2 linked regions of the Parashewanella spongiae genome follow. The protein of the gene in region 1 interacts with the protein of each later gene in a pairwise test. Links are inferred from orthologs where the notes say so. Each region holds a gene or a part of one and is shown in the gene's direction. Other genes may lie near its edges.

Region 1 (8,041 bases):
AACACGTGTGTCTTCAAATTTTGCTTTAAGAGCTGCGATATCTAAACGCTCAGCAACAGCTGCATCAACAACTTCATTTGCAAAACCTAAGAAGTTACCATCTTTCGCTACGAAATCTGTTTGGCAGTTTACTTCAACAAGTGCAGCAAAACCTTCACCTTTTTTGATGATGATAGTACCGTCAGCTGCAATGTTTCCTGCTTTTTTAGCAGCTTTAGCAGCACCACTTTTACGCATGTTTTCGATCGCAAGCTCGATGTCACCTTTGGTTTCTGTAAGTGCTTTCTTACAATCCATCATGCCTGCGCCAGTACGATCGCGCAATTCTTTAACTTGGGCAGCAGTAATTGCCATTGTTAAATCCTCTTTAGAAAATTCGACTAATAAAAAATAGGAGCCCTTAGGCTCCTGAAACCAATTAATTAAATTGGTTCTTTAAGGAAGATGAATTTCATCTCACCTTATTAAACAGTTTCTACGAAACCGTCTTGCTCAGCTTGAACCGCTAAATCTTGACCACGTCCAGATTTTGCAGCTTCAGAAACAGCTGAAGTATAAAGACGGATTGAACGCATCGCATCATCGTTACCTGGAACAATGTAGCTAACGCCATCTGGGTTTGAGTTAGTATCAACAATAGCAACAACTGGAATACCTAGGTTGTTCGCTTCTTTAATTGCGATATGCTCATGATCAGCACCAATAACGAATAATACGTCAGGTAGGCCGCCCATGTTTTTAATACCACCAAGAGATTTCTCAAGCTTGTCTAGCTCGCGAGTACGCATTAGCGCTTCTTTCTTAGTTAACTTGTCGAAAGTACCATCAACAGCTTGAGTTTCTAGCTCTTTCAATCGCTTGATTGATTGACGAACAGTTTTCCAGTTAGTCAACATGCCACCTAACCAACGGTGATCGACATAGAATTGATCACAAGCGATTGCAGATTCTTTAATTGCTTCACTTGCTGCGCGCTTAGTACCAACAAAAAGGACTTTACCTTTTTTAGCAGCAATGTTGCTGATGAATGCTAGAGCTTCATTAAACATTGGCACAGTGTGCTCAAGGTTAATGATGTGTACACCATTGCGTGGACCAAAGATGAACGGCTTCATTTTTGGATTCCAGTAACGAGTTTGGTGACCGAAGTGAACACCAGCTTGCAGCATATCGCGCATTGAAACTTGTTTCATTTGTAATACCTTAATAAGTAAAGAGGGGTTATTCCTCCACGTATCCCGCTTAATCGACCAAAATGATTAATTTCAGCACCCCGATAAACGTGACGATACGTGTGTGATTTCGTATTTAAATTAAATGCCATGTATAATGGCGGTCATATTCTACCTTGACTGATAAAATTAGTCTAAGCATCCTTTAGGATTACCGATTAAATTTTTCAGAAAATAAGGTTAAACACAACGGCGCGCTTTATACCATAAAAACGGCAATTGATGCAATAATAAACTGGTATTAGGGTTATTTCGCCATCACTACAAGATTTGAGAGAGATTGCATGAGTATTGTGATTAAAACCGCAGAACAAATTGAAAAAATGCGCGCGGCCGGTAAGTTAGCGGCCGAAGTATTGGAAATGATTGCACCTAGCGTAAAAGCTGGTGTAACTACGAATGAACTTAACGATATTTGTGCAAAATTTACTGATGAACACAATGCCATTTCAGCCCCTCTTAATTATCACGGTTTTCCGAAGTCCATTTGTACTTCTGTCAATCATGTTATTTGCCACGGTATTCCTAATGACACGCCTTTAAAAGACGGTGATATCGTCAATTTAGATATTACTGTCATCTTAGATGGCTACCATGGTGATACATCCAAGATGTTCCTCATTGGTGATGTAACCCCAAAAAACAAACGCTTATGCCGTATTGCCCAAGAAAGTTTATACCTTGCAATTCGAAAAGTGCGCCCAGGTATGCGATTAGGCGAAATCGGTACCACGATTGAAAAATTCATTAAAGCCAGTAAGACGGGGTTAGAGAAGTATTCTATCGTTCAAGATTACTGTGGGCACGGTATCGGCGAAGGATTTCATGAATCACCACAAGTCGTTCATTACAAAAATAATGATAAAACAGTATTACGCCCCGGAATGTGTTTTACAATTGAGCCCATGATCAACGCTGGACGTCACACATCCGTGCTTGATGCCGAAGATAAATGGACAGTCCGCACATCAGACGGAAAAAATTCAGCACAATGGGAGCACACCCTTTTAGTAACAGAAAAAGGCGTTGAAGTGCTCACTTTACGTGCTGAAGAAGACTTGCCGCGCGTTATTAATCATAAATAATTTAACAATAAAGCTAGGGACGAAATGAATAACACTGCACAGGAAGTCAAAGCAGCTCTCATTACACAAAATGAACACCTTTTAGATAGGTTTAAACGAAAGCATAATATCGTAGAACTTGTTCAATGCCGTTGTGATGCTGTTGACTCTTTGTTGCAGAATGCTTGGCAACAGTGCGGTATAGTTGATCATTCCATAGCACTGATTGCTGTTGGCGGTTATGGACGTGGCGCACTTCACCCTCATTCTGATGTCGATTTACTCTTTTTATTTGATGGTGAACTATCAAAAACTCTGCAAATTTTATTAGAGACATTTATTGCTTATCTATGGGATGTTGGTCTAGAGATTGGGCATAGTGTTCGCACTCTTGAGCAAAGCATTCAACTCGGAAAAGATGACCTCACCATTGCTACCGCGCTGCTTGAAGCAAGATTAATAGCAGGAGACACAAAACTATTTATTCAACTTCAGCAACAAGTTTGCTCACCTAAGTTTTGGCCTGCTCAAGAATTTTATACAGCTAAGCGACAAGAACAAGATGAACGGCACGAAAAATCCAGTGCATTTAATCTTGAGCCCAACTTAAAGAGCTGCCCCGGCGGGCTTCGAGATATTCAGACTATTACTTGGGTATCCATGCGCCACTTTAATGTTACTCACCTTGAAGATTTGGTCGAACATGGCTTTCTTGAAAAAATTGAGCTGGCTGAGCTCATTCAGTGTCGTAATTTTTTGTGGGATCTAAGATTTGCCCTTCACATCATCGCTGGGCGAGATGAAAACCGTCTACTGTTTGATTTTCAACGTGATGTTGCTGATCTTATGGGTTTTGAGGATGCCACTCAGCTTGCTGTTGAACAAATGATGAAACGCTATTACCAGACAATACGTCGAGTAATGGAGCTTAATCAAATGCTACTGCAACTCTTTTTTAGAGCAACATTAAAGCAAAGTAAAACCTTAGAAGTCCGCCCGATCAATAAACGTTATCAACGTCGGGGAAACTTTATTGAAGCCTTACCCGGTGTCGACTTCAGCCAGCCAGAGCAACTGCTCGAATTATTTGCCATCACATTAAAATATCCAAGTATTACGGGGATTTTTGCACCAACATTACGCACACTTCGAAGAGCAAGACGCTTATTGACACAGCCTTTAATGCTAGAGCCTGCTTGTCGTAAAATATTCATGGAAATATTACGCCACCCTAAAGGCATATCAGCGCTATCACTCATGCATAAACACAATATCATGAGCAGCTATTTACCAGAGTGGCGTAAAATTGAAGGACAAATGCAATTTGATTTGTTTCATGCATATACTGTTGATGAGCACACTCACCGATTATTAAAAAATCTTGACCGTTTTTTCCAGCCGGAATTTAAAGACGAATTCCCTTTAGCATCAATAGTGGCTAATCAACTCCCTAAACGCGGATTATTAGTTTTAGCGGCTATTTTTCATGATATAGGTAAAGGTCGAGGCGGAGACCATAGTATTCTTGGTTCAAGAGATGCTGAGGAATTCTGTAAACTTCATGAATTGAACGATCATGATGGTCGTATTGTTTGCTGGTTAGTGGAACAACATTTATTGATGTCAACCGTTGCTCAGCGTAGAGACATTTCAGATCCGGATGTTATCGTAGATTTCGCTGACAAGGTCCGAGACAATGATCATCTCAACTACTTATATTGTCTCACTGTGGCCGATATCAGGGCGACTAACGAAAACATTTGGAATAGCTGGAAAGATTCACTCTTAAAAGATCTGTACTTTTCAACTCAACGTGTATTGACTCGTGGTAAAGAAAAGCCCATAGACATGCGAGCCAGAGTCAGAGAACACCAAGCCAAAGCGAAAAGTGAGCTTATAAAACGTGGCGTAACTGAAGTTGAAATTGAAAAATTATGGCAAACCTTTAATGCGGACTACTTTTTACGTCACAATCCCAATCAAGTTGTTTGGCATACAAGCGCCATTTTAAAACATGGTTCAAATGAGCCTTTAGTTCAAATATCTAAGCACATGAGTCGTGGTGGCACCGAAGTTTTTGTTTATTGTGAAAACCGCCCAAAGTTATTTGCTACAGTAATGGCGATATTAGACAACAAGAATATCAGCATTAATGATGCTAATATCATGACCTCAAAAATTGAATACGTATTGGATACTTTTATTATTCTTGAAAGAACAGGTAAGACGGTTTCAAGCAGTTCCCGTATCCAATCATTACAGCGCACACTCTCAAAAGCATTAAAGACTAATACGACAAATTTACCGAAATTTAAGAAAATTTCTCGTAAAATGAAAAGCTTTACAGTGAAAACAAAAGTGACATTTTTACCCAGCACCCGTAATGGAACAACGATGATGGAACTCATCACCTTAGATAGGCCGGGATTATTGGCTAAAGTTGCTGATATTTTTTATCAATGCGATGTCACTATTGTCGGTGCAAAAATTTCCACTATTGGGGAACGTGCCGAAGACTTTTTCAGGCTAAAAAACAATGCTGGCCAGCCTCTTAGTTCATCTCAAAAGGAAGAATTAAAACAAGCGTTGATAAAAACATTAACTCATTTAAAACATTAATCTAAATTTTACTGGGAGTAATCCAATGCAAGCGTTACGTCAACGTATTGAAGCTGCTTTTGAGGAGCGTAACCAAATCACACCAACTTCGGTGAGTTCGGAACTGAAACAAGACATCAATACCGCCATTAATTTACTCGACTCAGGCGAAGCTAGAGTAGCAGAAAAAATAGATGGTCAATGGCAGATTAATCAGTGGCTTAAAAAAGCTGTACTACTTTCTTTTCGAATTTTTGACAATCAAGTTATTGATGGCAGCGAAACCAAATATTTCGATAAAGTCCCATTAAAATTTGCAAATTACGATGAAGCACAATTTAAAAAAGAAGCGGTTCGAGTTGTTCCACCAGCTACCGTTCGTCAAGGCTCATTTATCGGTAAAAATACTGTATTAATGCCATCTTACGTCAACCTAGGTGCGTATGTAGATGAAGGCACTATGGTTGATACTTGGGCAACCGTTGGTTCATGTGCCCAAATTGGTAAAAATGTGCATTTATCTGGCGGTGTAGGCATCGGCGGTGTGTTAGAACCATTACAAGCTGGCCCAACCATTATTGAAGACAACTGCTTTATTGGCGCCCGTTCTGAAATCGTTGAAGGTGTCGTTGTCGAAGAAGGCAGTGTTATTTCGATGGGCGTTTATATTGGTCAAAGTACACGAATTTTTGATAGAGAAACGGGCGAAATTCATTACGGTCGAGTACCTGCTGGATCGGTTGTTGTTTCAGGCACGCTACCTTCGAAATGCGGGACTTATAACTTATACGCGGCGATCATTGTAAAAAAAGTGGATGCTAAAACTCGTAGTAAAGTAGGTGTGAACGAACTATTGAGAATTGTTGATTAAAACTCAATGTGTACATAAAAATAACCCTTTAAAATTGAACACCAGCCCCTCTTAGGCTGGTGTTTTTTACACCTTATCAAATGATCTACATCACAAAATAGTTAATACGTCATAACTCTGGTAATATTTTTCAAAAATAAAATTACCACAGGGAAAATACATGAGTATCGACACCCCTCTTTTAATTACATTTTCAGGCTATCTAATCTTGATGTTACTGATAGGCTTCTGGGCCTATAAAGCAACAAACAGCGTAGATGACTATATCTTAGGTGGCCGAAAAATGGGGCCTGGAGTGACTGCTCTTAGCGTTGGCGCTTCTGATATGTCAGGGTGGTTGTTACTTGGTTTACCCGGTGCCGTTTATGTCGGTGGACTCAGCGAAGTGTGGATTGGTATAGGCCTACTCATCGGTGCTTGGCTCAATTGGATTTTTGTGGCTAAGCGACTTCGTATCTACACACAGTTCACTGATAATGCCTTAACATTGCCAGATTTTTTCGAAAAACGATTTAATGATCATAAAGGCATTTTAAAGATTATCTCTGCGGTGACTATTTTAATATTTTTCACCTTTTATACATCTTCTGGCATGGTTGGCGGCGCAATTTTATTCGAAAAAGTATTCGGTCTTGATTATGCCTACGCGTTATTGGTAGGCAGTATCATTATTGTTTCTTACACTTTCATTGGCGGTTACTTTGCAGTAAGTTGGACGGACTTTTTTCAAGGTTGCTTAATGTTAGCCGCCCTACTTATTGTTCCTGTGGCGATTTTTTCATCTCCAGAAAACCTACAAAACTTGTCACAACTTGATCCAAGTATGTTGTCGATAATCAACGATGAAACCACGTTGATTGGCTTATTCTCTCTCCTCGCATGGGGACTTGGCTACTTTGGACAGCCACATATCCTTGCCCGCTTTATGGCTATTGGTGATCCTAATGATTTAAAGGTATCTCGTCGTATCGGCATGAGCTGGATGCTCGTTTCGGTATTTGGTGCTTTAGCTGTTGGTCTAGCAGGCGCCGTACATTTTTCGGCTACGCCTTTAGACAATGCAGAAACCGTTTTCATCCACTTGACTCAGGCAGCCTTCAGCCCTTGGATTGGCGGTTTATTGATTGCGGCAATTTTATCGGCAATCATGAGTACCATTGATTCTCAACTTTTGGTCTGCTCAAGCGTGATAACGGAAGACTTCTATCGACGTTGGATAAGACCAAAAGCGTCAACTCAAGAGTTATTACTGATTGGACGTGCAAGTGTTATTACTATTGCAATCATTGCAGGGGTGATCGCTTTGGATCCCAAAAGTGATGTATTAACATTAGTCAGCTACGCTTGGGCTGGTTTTGGAGCGGCATTTGGCCCAGTAGTATTGCTTGCATTATTTTGGAGAAACTACAGTCGAAATGGCGCTGTTGCAACAATACTCGTTGGGGCAATAACCGTTATTGTTTGGAAAGAGCTTTCAAGTGGTATTTTTGATTTATATGAGTTATTACCTGCATTTATGTTTGCAACCATTGCCGGAATTATTGTGAGTGTGATATCACCTGCTTCAAATGCTGAATCCTCAAGCTTTGAAATGTTTAAATCTAAATTATAAAAGATAAAAAATCAGCATAAGTTCATTTACTTATGCTGATTAACTTTTATTAATTAAAAACACAACTAAATATCTAACAAATTCTTTACATAAATTATATTTAGCTAACTCTATAAATATTAAACAATAATATTAATTATTAAAGTCGTTAATTCTATAACCAAATAATAAACGCTAATAAATTCAACAATAAATCAACAAATTACACACTGGTCAGACTTGCAGCACCCTCTTCAGCTCCCTAGTATGTGCAAGATCATAACAAACAGTACAATAACGATTACAGCCCACTTTTATTAAGTGGTTTGGCTGAGATTATTATATGTACAAATAGATAAGTAGAAATAATACTAATTACAGTAATTAATCTCTCACTCAGCAAGAGCTAAAGGGTTTCAGTGCAAGGCACAAGCTCGAAGTACTATATTCCCTACGGCCGCCATACAAAACTGGCGTTCAACGCACTTCGTGCTTTTGTCGGGATAATTCAAGTGCTTGTAACGCAGTAATGGACCCCTTTAGCCTTGCCCTTCGGGAGCTTGTATGTGCTCACTTTGGTTTATAAAGAATACTTCTCAAAATTGTCTTGACGTAGCAATGTAATAACGACAGCTGTGTATGTCGGTAACAACTATGTCTTCATCAATTTCGATTGCACTTTGAG
Region 2 (7,813 bases), 250 kb from region 1 along the record:
CGCATTGACAGGTTTGCGTAGTTAATGATAATCCTTCAAAAATCTAAATATTGTAACTGATGATAAGAAGTACCACTCGACCAACTATAGCCCGCTGCAATTTAACTATGTATATGGGATTTTTGATCAGTGAGCCCAAGTCATCCACTTGCACTCGATTGTCCGAGGTAACTGGTATTTCTCATCACAGTGTAAACCGTTTTCTTCAAAGAGAACTGTTTGAACCATTTGATTTATTTAATGAAATAAAAACCAGCGTCAACTTGATTGGTGGCACTCTTAGCGTTGATGACAGCGTTCTGGATAAACCTTATAGCAAGTATATGGCACTTGTTGGACATTTTTGGTCAGGTAAGCATCATCGAGTTGTGAAAGGGATTAATCTCATCACTTTATACTACACAGATCCAGATGGTCAGCACATGCCAGTCAATTATCGTATTTATGATAAGTCTGAAGGCAAAACTAAAAATGATTATTTTCAGGATATGCTGGGTGAAGTCTTAACATGGGGTTTGAAGCCAGCATTTGTCACGGGAGACTCATGGTACAGCGGCTGAAGAAGGTAAAAAATCACCAAACAGGTTTTATGTTTGCAGTTGAAAGCAATAGAGCAGTATCGCTTGAAAAGGGAAAGTGGCAGCAAGTTCAAGCCCTAGATGTACCTGATGATGGTCTCGAAGTCTGGTTGAAATACTTTGGTAAAGTGAAACTTTTTCGGACGATGCTAAAAGACCAGCAACGCCATTATGTTGTCTACTTACCAGAAGGCAGCTTTAACTATTTGCTGAGAAAAGAGTTTTTAAGCATCCATGACCATCACTGGCAGATTGAACAATATCATCGTACAATTAAACAAGTCTGCCATATTGAGCACTTTCAAGTACGCAATGAGCAACCTATAAGAAATCATATAGTTGCATCAATTTGCAGCTTTGTTCATCTTCAAAAAATGCAGGCTGCTGATGTCATATCTAATGTGTATAAACACCAACGTGATCTTTACAAGGGTGTAGTCGCAGGTTTTATTGCAACATTTTCAGAAGGTAAAAGTTGTCTCGAACCAAAATTTCAAAATTCTGTCAATGCGTAAGTCCTAAGCGGAATAAGGGATACAGGTAGAGTGTTAAATATACACAAGAATACAGTGATAAACGCCATTAAAAAAAATAAAAGAGCATTGTCCACGTAAATCCTAATTACACTCAAAGAGATAGCAACTCAAACATTGAAATCGATATAGAGTTGGTCTGCGAAGAAGCAGAGATCGATGAGCAATGGTCATTTGTAGGTAAAAAGGTTAACCAGAGGTGGCTATGGCATGCCATAGACCATAGTACGAATACAGTTGTAGCTTATGTCTTGGGGAAAAGAACAGACGAGGCTTTCAAAGAGTTACAGACATTGCTCGAGCCACTAGGCATAAAGAAATATTATACCGATGACTGGGGTGCGTATAAGCGAAATTTGCCACCAGAACAGCATGAAGTAGGAAAAACTAATACCCAAAAGATTGAGAGGAAAAACCTCAATTTTAGAACTTGGATTAAAAGGTTAGCACGAAGAACGATTTGTTTTTCAAAGTTAGAAAGTATGCACGATACGGTAATAGGTTTGTTAATCAATCGAGTAGAATTTGGGATTGATATTCATGCCTACCACTAAATTAGCCCACTACCCTCAAGTTCAACCGTAAATACCATAAAGTGAATTCATCCATTGAGTGAATGCTTGACGTTTGTAAACTGGCTAAAGTTACCGCTTGCTGAGTGAGAGATTAATTACTGTAATTGGTATAAAAACAAGAGTGTCGATTAATTGCAGCTTAAGCCTGTGTTGGTAAGTTGTGTGCTACCCGTTTTTCTAATTTCAAGCCCGATGGCATTTGCATTCTTAGAATTAGGACAGTAACTCAAAGTAATTGGGTTGTCTGTTGGTTGTCTGTCTGGTAATCCATTTATTTTACCTGAGCCTAAAAAAGTAAAAGTTGTTGGTGTGAGCATAACGGTATCATTACGATTAAATGCCCCAGTTTCTCTTAAGATCATGCGGGCTGGTTGAACTCTATCTGCGCTTTGACCTGGAACAAGTGGTGCTTGAGGTACATCGAAAGTAAAAACCTGTATTCCAGTGTTCCAATTGCCATCACAACCATTTGCTGGACATACTTCCACGCTGATGTCATAGCTCATGGCTTGGTTACGAGCAAAAGCGAGTGTGGTTTGAATCTTATTAATACTTTGTTCAGCGCGAACATTTTGATAAAACGAATTCAATGAAGGTGCACCAACGAGGATTAAAATCGCGGCAATGGCAATGGTGACCATAGCTTCCACTAATGTGAATCCGCGAATGTATCTCATTTTTTGTTACCTAAAATGATTCATGATTTTAGAGTATATTGAAAAACTGTGAAAGTTTCAGTAGAAAAATGGTTTAATGTTCGAATTCAGTTAGTTGAACACGTGATGACAGCGTCTTGAGAATAACGAATTCTACCAGCAAAGTTAATGATAACAGCTTTAGAAGATTCATTATCTGCTTCGTCAGGGCAATATGTTAATGTTCCAGCAGCTCCAAAAGTAGTCCCATCTGGTTGAAATTTAATGGAGATTGCACGGTTAAATTGAACAATATCCTTGTCATGAAAGGCGCTCACATGAATCAAAATAGACTGCGGTGTATCGGGTACATCATTTCTATCACTATCAATAAAAACGATCATACCGTTTTTCCAATTATTTTTACCATTATTACACTGGCTTCCATTTTTGGGGCAAACGGTAATGTTTTGACCGAGACTGATTGCATGGCTGCGAGCAAAATATAAGGCTTGATGGATTTGCTTGATTCCGCTGTCAGCTCTCGTATTTTGATATAGGCTATTAAGTGACGGGGCACCAACAGTCAGCAATATTGCAGCAATTGAAATTGTTACCATTAATTCTATGAGCGTAAATCCTTTTAGCCTGTTCACGGTTTCATCCTTGAAATCCTGTATAGCGAACAAATTTTACTCTATAAAGTATGGCATGTTAATAACAATCTTGTACTTTGGCGATATTACATATTATGTTGACATCAACGATTGAGGCTGGCTCTATCAATACGTGTTTTATAAGGCTAAAATGTTAACAACAAGTACTTGTATCAAAACAGCTAGGAGCGGTTGATGAAAAGAGTTGAGGCGATCATAAAACCTTTCAAATTAGATGATGTTAGGGAATCACTCGCTGATATTGGCATCACAGGCATGACGGTTATGGAAGTGAAAGGCTTTGGTCGACAAAAGGGGCACACTGAACTTTACCGTGGCGCAGAGTACATGGTTGATTTTTTACCGAAAGTTAAAATTGAGCTTGTCATTCAAGATGAATTATTAGATCAAGCTATTGATGTTATTGTTGAAACGGCTCGAACAAATAAAATCGGTGACGGGAAAATTTTTGTTACAGATATAGAAAGGGTCATTCGTATTCGTACAGGCGAAGAAAACGAAGACGCGATCTAATTCATTTATTATGTGTGGTCGATAGAGGGAAGCTATGACAGTAAAAAAGATTGTCATCGTTGGCGGTGGTGCTGGCGGTTTAGCATTGGCATCAAAACTAGGGAGACGTCTCGGGCATAAAGCTGATTTTGATATCTGCTTAGTTGATAAAAGCCCTATTCATATCTGGAAACCTAAACTGCATGAAGTGGCTGTTGGAGCCATCGATAAATCGATTGATGGCTTACTTTATCGCGATCACAGCTTAAAAAATGGTTATCGCTTTATACGCGGTGAAATTGAAAATTGCGACCATAGCAATAATACTTTTCAGCTTGCGCCAGTATATGCGGCAGATGGTGAATTGTTACTTGCGACGCGTACTATTGAATATGATTTTCTGGTGCTTGCTTTAGGCAGTGTTTCTAATACGTTTGGTACCAAAGGTGCCGATGAACATTGTATCTTGCTCGATAACTTAAATAGTGCAGAGCTCTTTCATCAAAAGTTACTTGATGCATTGCTTCAATTAAGTGAATCAGCAGATAAAAAAGTGAGCATTGGTATTGTAGGAGCAGGAGCTACAGGGGTTGAACTCGCAGCTGAATTATTTCACGTGATCGAGTCAGTTAAAGAATTTGGTTATGTCAATGTCACTCAACACCATCTCGATGTGCATTTACTGGAAGCATCACCGAAAATACTCCCTCAATTGCCGGAAAAAGTAAGCGCTCGGGCACAGTCCTTATTAGATCGAATTGGTATAAAGCTTCACATAGGCGTTCAAGTTAAAGAGATCTCTAAAGAAGGCTTTATTACTCATGACGGTAATACAGTTCCAGCAGACATAAAGGTTTGGGCTGCAGGAGTCAAAGGTCCAGATGTTTTTTCTCAGTTTACCACTTTGCCTGTGACCAAACGTAATCAAATAGAAGTTGACTCGTTTATGAAAGCGATTGGTACTGAAAATGTATTTGCTATTGGAGATTGTGCTGAATTGAAATTAGCTGATGGGAGCTTTGTTCCGCCGAGAGCACAAGCTGCCGATCAAATGGCACAGCAGCTTTATAAAAACTTGATAAAGCGATTTACTGGCCGTAAACAAAAACCTTTTGAATACCGTGATTACGGCTCTTTGGTGTCCCTAAGCCGTTTTTCAGCCGTTGGTAATTTAATGGGCAGTTTACGCTCAGGACAATTTTTTGTTGAAGGGCACCTTGCAAGAGTTATGTATATGTCTTTATATCAGAGACATCTTTCAAGTCTCTTTGGATGGTTTTCTGCCATTATTTATCGAATGGCTAAAAAGATGTTGCGTTGGCACAGACCAAAACTTAAATTGCATTAACTATATATGCGATTTAAGAGTAGCGATTAAAGAATATTGATATTTAGTGCGGGGTTAATTAAGAATATTGAAGTTGAAAATGGTGCCGACACCAAGAGTCGAACTCGGGACCTACTGATTACAAGTCAGTTGCTCTACCAACTGAGCTATGTCGGCGTATCATCATTAACGATGAAGTGGTGCCCGAACCCGGAATCGAACCAGGGACACGAGGATTTTCAATCCTCTGCTCTACCGACTGAGCTATTCGGGCGATGCTCTTAATTAAAAGAGGAAATGGTGCCGACACCAAGAGTCGAACTCGGGACCTACTGATTACAAGTCAGTTGCTCTACCAACTGAGCTATGTCGGCGTATCATCATTAACGATGAAGTGGTGCCCGAACCCGGAATCGAACCAGGGACACGAGGATTTTCAATCCTCTGCTCTACCGACTGAGCTATTCGGGCTTACCAATTGCATTGAGAAATAACAGTTTTGTAAGCCATTGCCTCTCAAAGCGGGGCTCATAATATAGCGGGATACTGCGGGCTGCAAGTCCTTTTTAGATTATTTGAGTTAATTGCCCAGTTACTGTGCAATTACTTGAGGGTGGTTGTTTCTGTTTATTTGTTTAGACAAAAGGGCTCAAGCTACATTCGGTGCTTGAGCTCCTTTCATAAATGTCAAGAAACCCTATAGTGCGTTTTTAAATATTTGACAAATTTCTTCATGTGTCGCTTGTTTTGGATTGGTAAATCCACATGCATCTTTTAATGCATTATCCGCGAGTGTTGGAATATCTTTTTCTTGAACGCCAAGCTTAGTTAAGTTTTCTGGAATGCCTACCGCAGCAGAAAGCTCTTTAATTGCTTTGATTGCCGCCTGTGCGCCTTCTTCATCAGAAAGAGCAGAAACATCAACTCTCATGTTTGCAGCAACGTCTTTTAAGCGTTGAGGTACAACTTGCGCGTTGTACTCTTGTACATGAGGTAACAGTAGTGCATTACAAACACCGTGAGGTAAGTCATAAAAGCCACCGAGTTGATGTGCCATTGCGTGCACATAGCCTAAGCTTGCATTATTAAATGCCATTCCAGCTAAAAATTGTGCGTAAGCCATTTGCTCTCTCGCATCAGTATCTTGGCCTGACTTAACCGCCTTGACCAAATTATCTTGAATTAGCTCAATGGCTTTTAGTGCGCAAGCGTCAGTAATAGGGTTTGCTGCCGTGGAGACATAAGCTTCAATTGCGTGAGTTAATGCATCCATTCCCGTTGCAGCAGTTAATGAAGCAGGCTTCTTTTTCATCAGTTCAGGATCATTGACTGATAAAATCGGCGTGGTGTTTTTATCAACAATTGCCATTTTAATATGCCGAGATTCATCAGTAATGATGCAAAATCGAGTCATTTCACTTGCTGTTCCAGCCGTTGTATTGATCGCAACTAATGGCATTTGTGGTTGTTTTGATACATCCACGCCTTCGTAATCTTTAATGCTGCCACCGTTAGTTGCTACCAATGCAATGCCCTTTGCACAGTCATGAGGTGAACCCCCACCGAGAGAAATTACAAAGTCACAATCGTTTTCTTTGAGTAATGATAAACCTGCTTCGACATTGCCTACAGTTGGGTTCGGTTGAACGCCATCAAAAATAACTGATTGAATGCCAACTTGAGCGAGTTTTTCAATCAAATCATTAACTATACCAATTTCTACTAGTGGCTTATCAGTAACAATTAATGCTCGTTGAAAACATAAAGCTTGAATATCAGCAATCGCCTCATCAACAGCACCTTGACCAAGTACATTAACAGAGGGAATAAAAAATTTAGCCGCCATAGTATTTCCTTTCTTAATTTAAAAGTTAAAGCTTTTCTGTGTATTAAATTAACAATGAAACTAAGGAGATAACGTGATTTAGATCTAAAGTTTTTAGGTTTTGTATTTTTTATATCAAATATGTCGAAGTGGTCAATTTTGAATAAAATTTTTGAGCTATATCAAATGAATTTTGAACCTGAGTTAAAAATGAACTGAACTGAAATGAACTGGTGATAGGTACAATTAGCTAAATTAAGTCACCTTTAATCCTAGATAAAACATGAAATATTTAAGTGTTTATTAGAATTTTTTAGAATTTATAATGAATTATTCTTATACCGTTTTTTATTCTATAAAGTTTATGAAAACCTACTTTTCTCTTCTATTCGTATTTATTTAAAATTATAGATTTTGCCGATATTTTTTATCTATATTTTGATGTAAAGTAAGTGGCTGAATTATTTCTTTCAAAGTTGTTATGCTGAAACAAATCTGCTCAAAAAACGGATTTACGCTTATTGAACTTGTTGTGGTCATTTTGTTTTTGGGAGTTATTGCCGTTGTAGCCGCTCCAAAATTCATTGATTTCTCGTCAGAAGCTCGTAAATCTACAATTGAACAGGCCGCTGGTGCAATAAAAAGTGCGATCAAAATAGTTAACCTGAAAGCACAGATTGAAGGCGTTGCTAATGCAGCATCTACAGAACTATCAACTGATAATACAGTTATAGAACTGAAATATGGTTATCCAGATGCGCGAAATGGTATTAAGGCATCGGTTAATTTGGGTAAAATCGGGGGGTATGGTGCTAGATCAAAAAATTCTCAGTATGATTGGATTACTCATAATGTTTCATTTATTGAAGGTGGCGCAATTTTACCGGGACTTGAGTTTGGGCTAGGGAGCTATTCAGGAGATGGGTCTTCAACTGATAAAGCTCCTTCGCCGAGAACGCTTAATTGTTTTATTCGTTATATAGAAGCTAGTGCCAATAAAAAAGCTTCTATAATTGTATTTACAGATGGCTGCTAGCGTTTAGTTTACCTGTTAAAATCCCATGTTTCACCATTAACTCATCCTGTGACTCTACACGGTTTGGGTCGGGATCAATGCAGTCGATAGGGCATACGGAAACACAAGTGGGTTTCGCATAATGACCAACACACT

Evidence for each region.
Region 2: the proteins of glnD (region 1) and E2I05_RS17090 interact in binary tests that used the Escherichia coli proteins (3 or more experiments, as listed by UniProt). The link is inferred for Parashewanella spongiae from one-to-one orthologs.

What each region holds. Positions count from the first base shown.
Region 1 is NZ_CP037952.1:4,047,346-4,055,386, forward strand. Bases 1,954-5,128 are described here. They hold glnD (bifunctional uridylyltransferase/uridylyl-removing protein GlnD), read left to right. Parts: upstream 1,954-2,341; coding sequence 2,342-4,915; downstream 4,916-5,128. Other genes in these bases: map (type I methionyl aminopeptidase), read left to right, coding at 1,954-2,317; dapD (2,3,4,5-tetrahydropyridine-2,6-dicarboxylate N-succinyltransferase), read left to right, coding at 4,941-5,128. Outside these bases: tsf (translation elongation factor Ts), read right to left, coding at 1-354; rpsB (30S ribosomal protein S2), read right to left, coding at 465-1,193; more of map, read left to right, coding at 1,517-1,953; more of dapD, read left to right, coding at 5,129-5,765; sodium/proline symporter PutP, read left to right, coding at 5,926-7,377.
Region 2 is NZ_CP037952.1:4,298,110-4,305,922, reverse strand. The notes cover bases 1,895-4,841. They hold E2I05_RS17090 (P-II family nitrogen regulator), read left to right. Parts: upstream 1,895-3,172; coding sequence 3,173-3,511; downstream 3,512-4,841. Other genes in these bases: E2I05_RS17085 (NAD(P)/FAD-dependent oxidoreductase), read left to right, coding at 3,546-4,838; E2I05_RS17095 (GspH/FimT family pseudopilin), read right to left, coding at 2,450-2,977; E2I05_RS17100 (GspH/FimT family pseudopilin), read right to left, coding at 1,895-2,363. Outside these bases: more of E2I05_RS17100, read right to left, coding at 1,815-1,894; yiaY (L-threonine dehydrogenase), read right to left, coding at 5,515-6,663; E2I05_RS17055 (type II secretion system protein), read left to right, coding at 7,124-7,678; E2I05_RS17050 (YfhL family 4Fe-4S dicluster ferredoxin), read right to left, coding at 7,662-7,813. UniProt on the Escherichia coli protein: P-II indirectly controls the transcription of the glutamine synthetase gene (glnA). P-II prevents NR-II-catalyzed conversion of NR-I to NR-I-phosphate, the transcriptional activator of GlnA. When P-II is uridylylated to P-II-UMP, these events are reversed.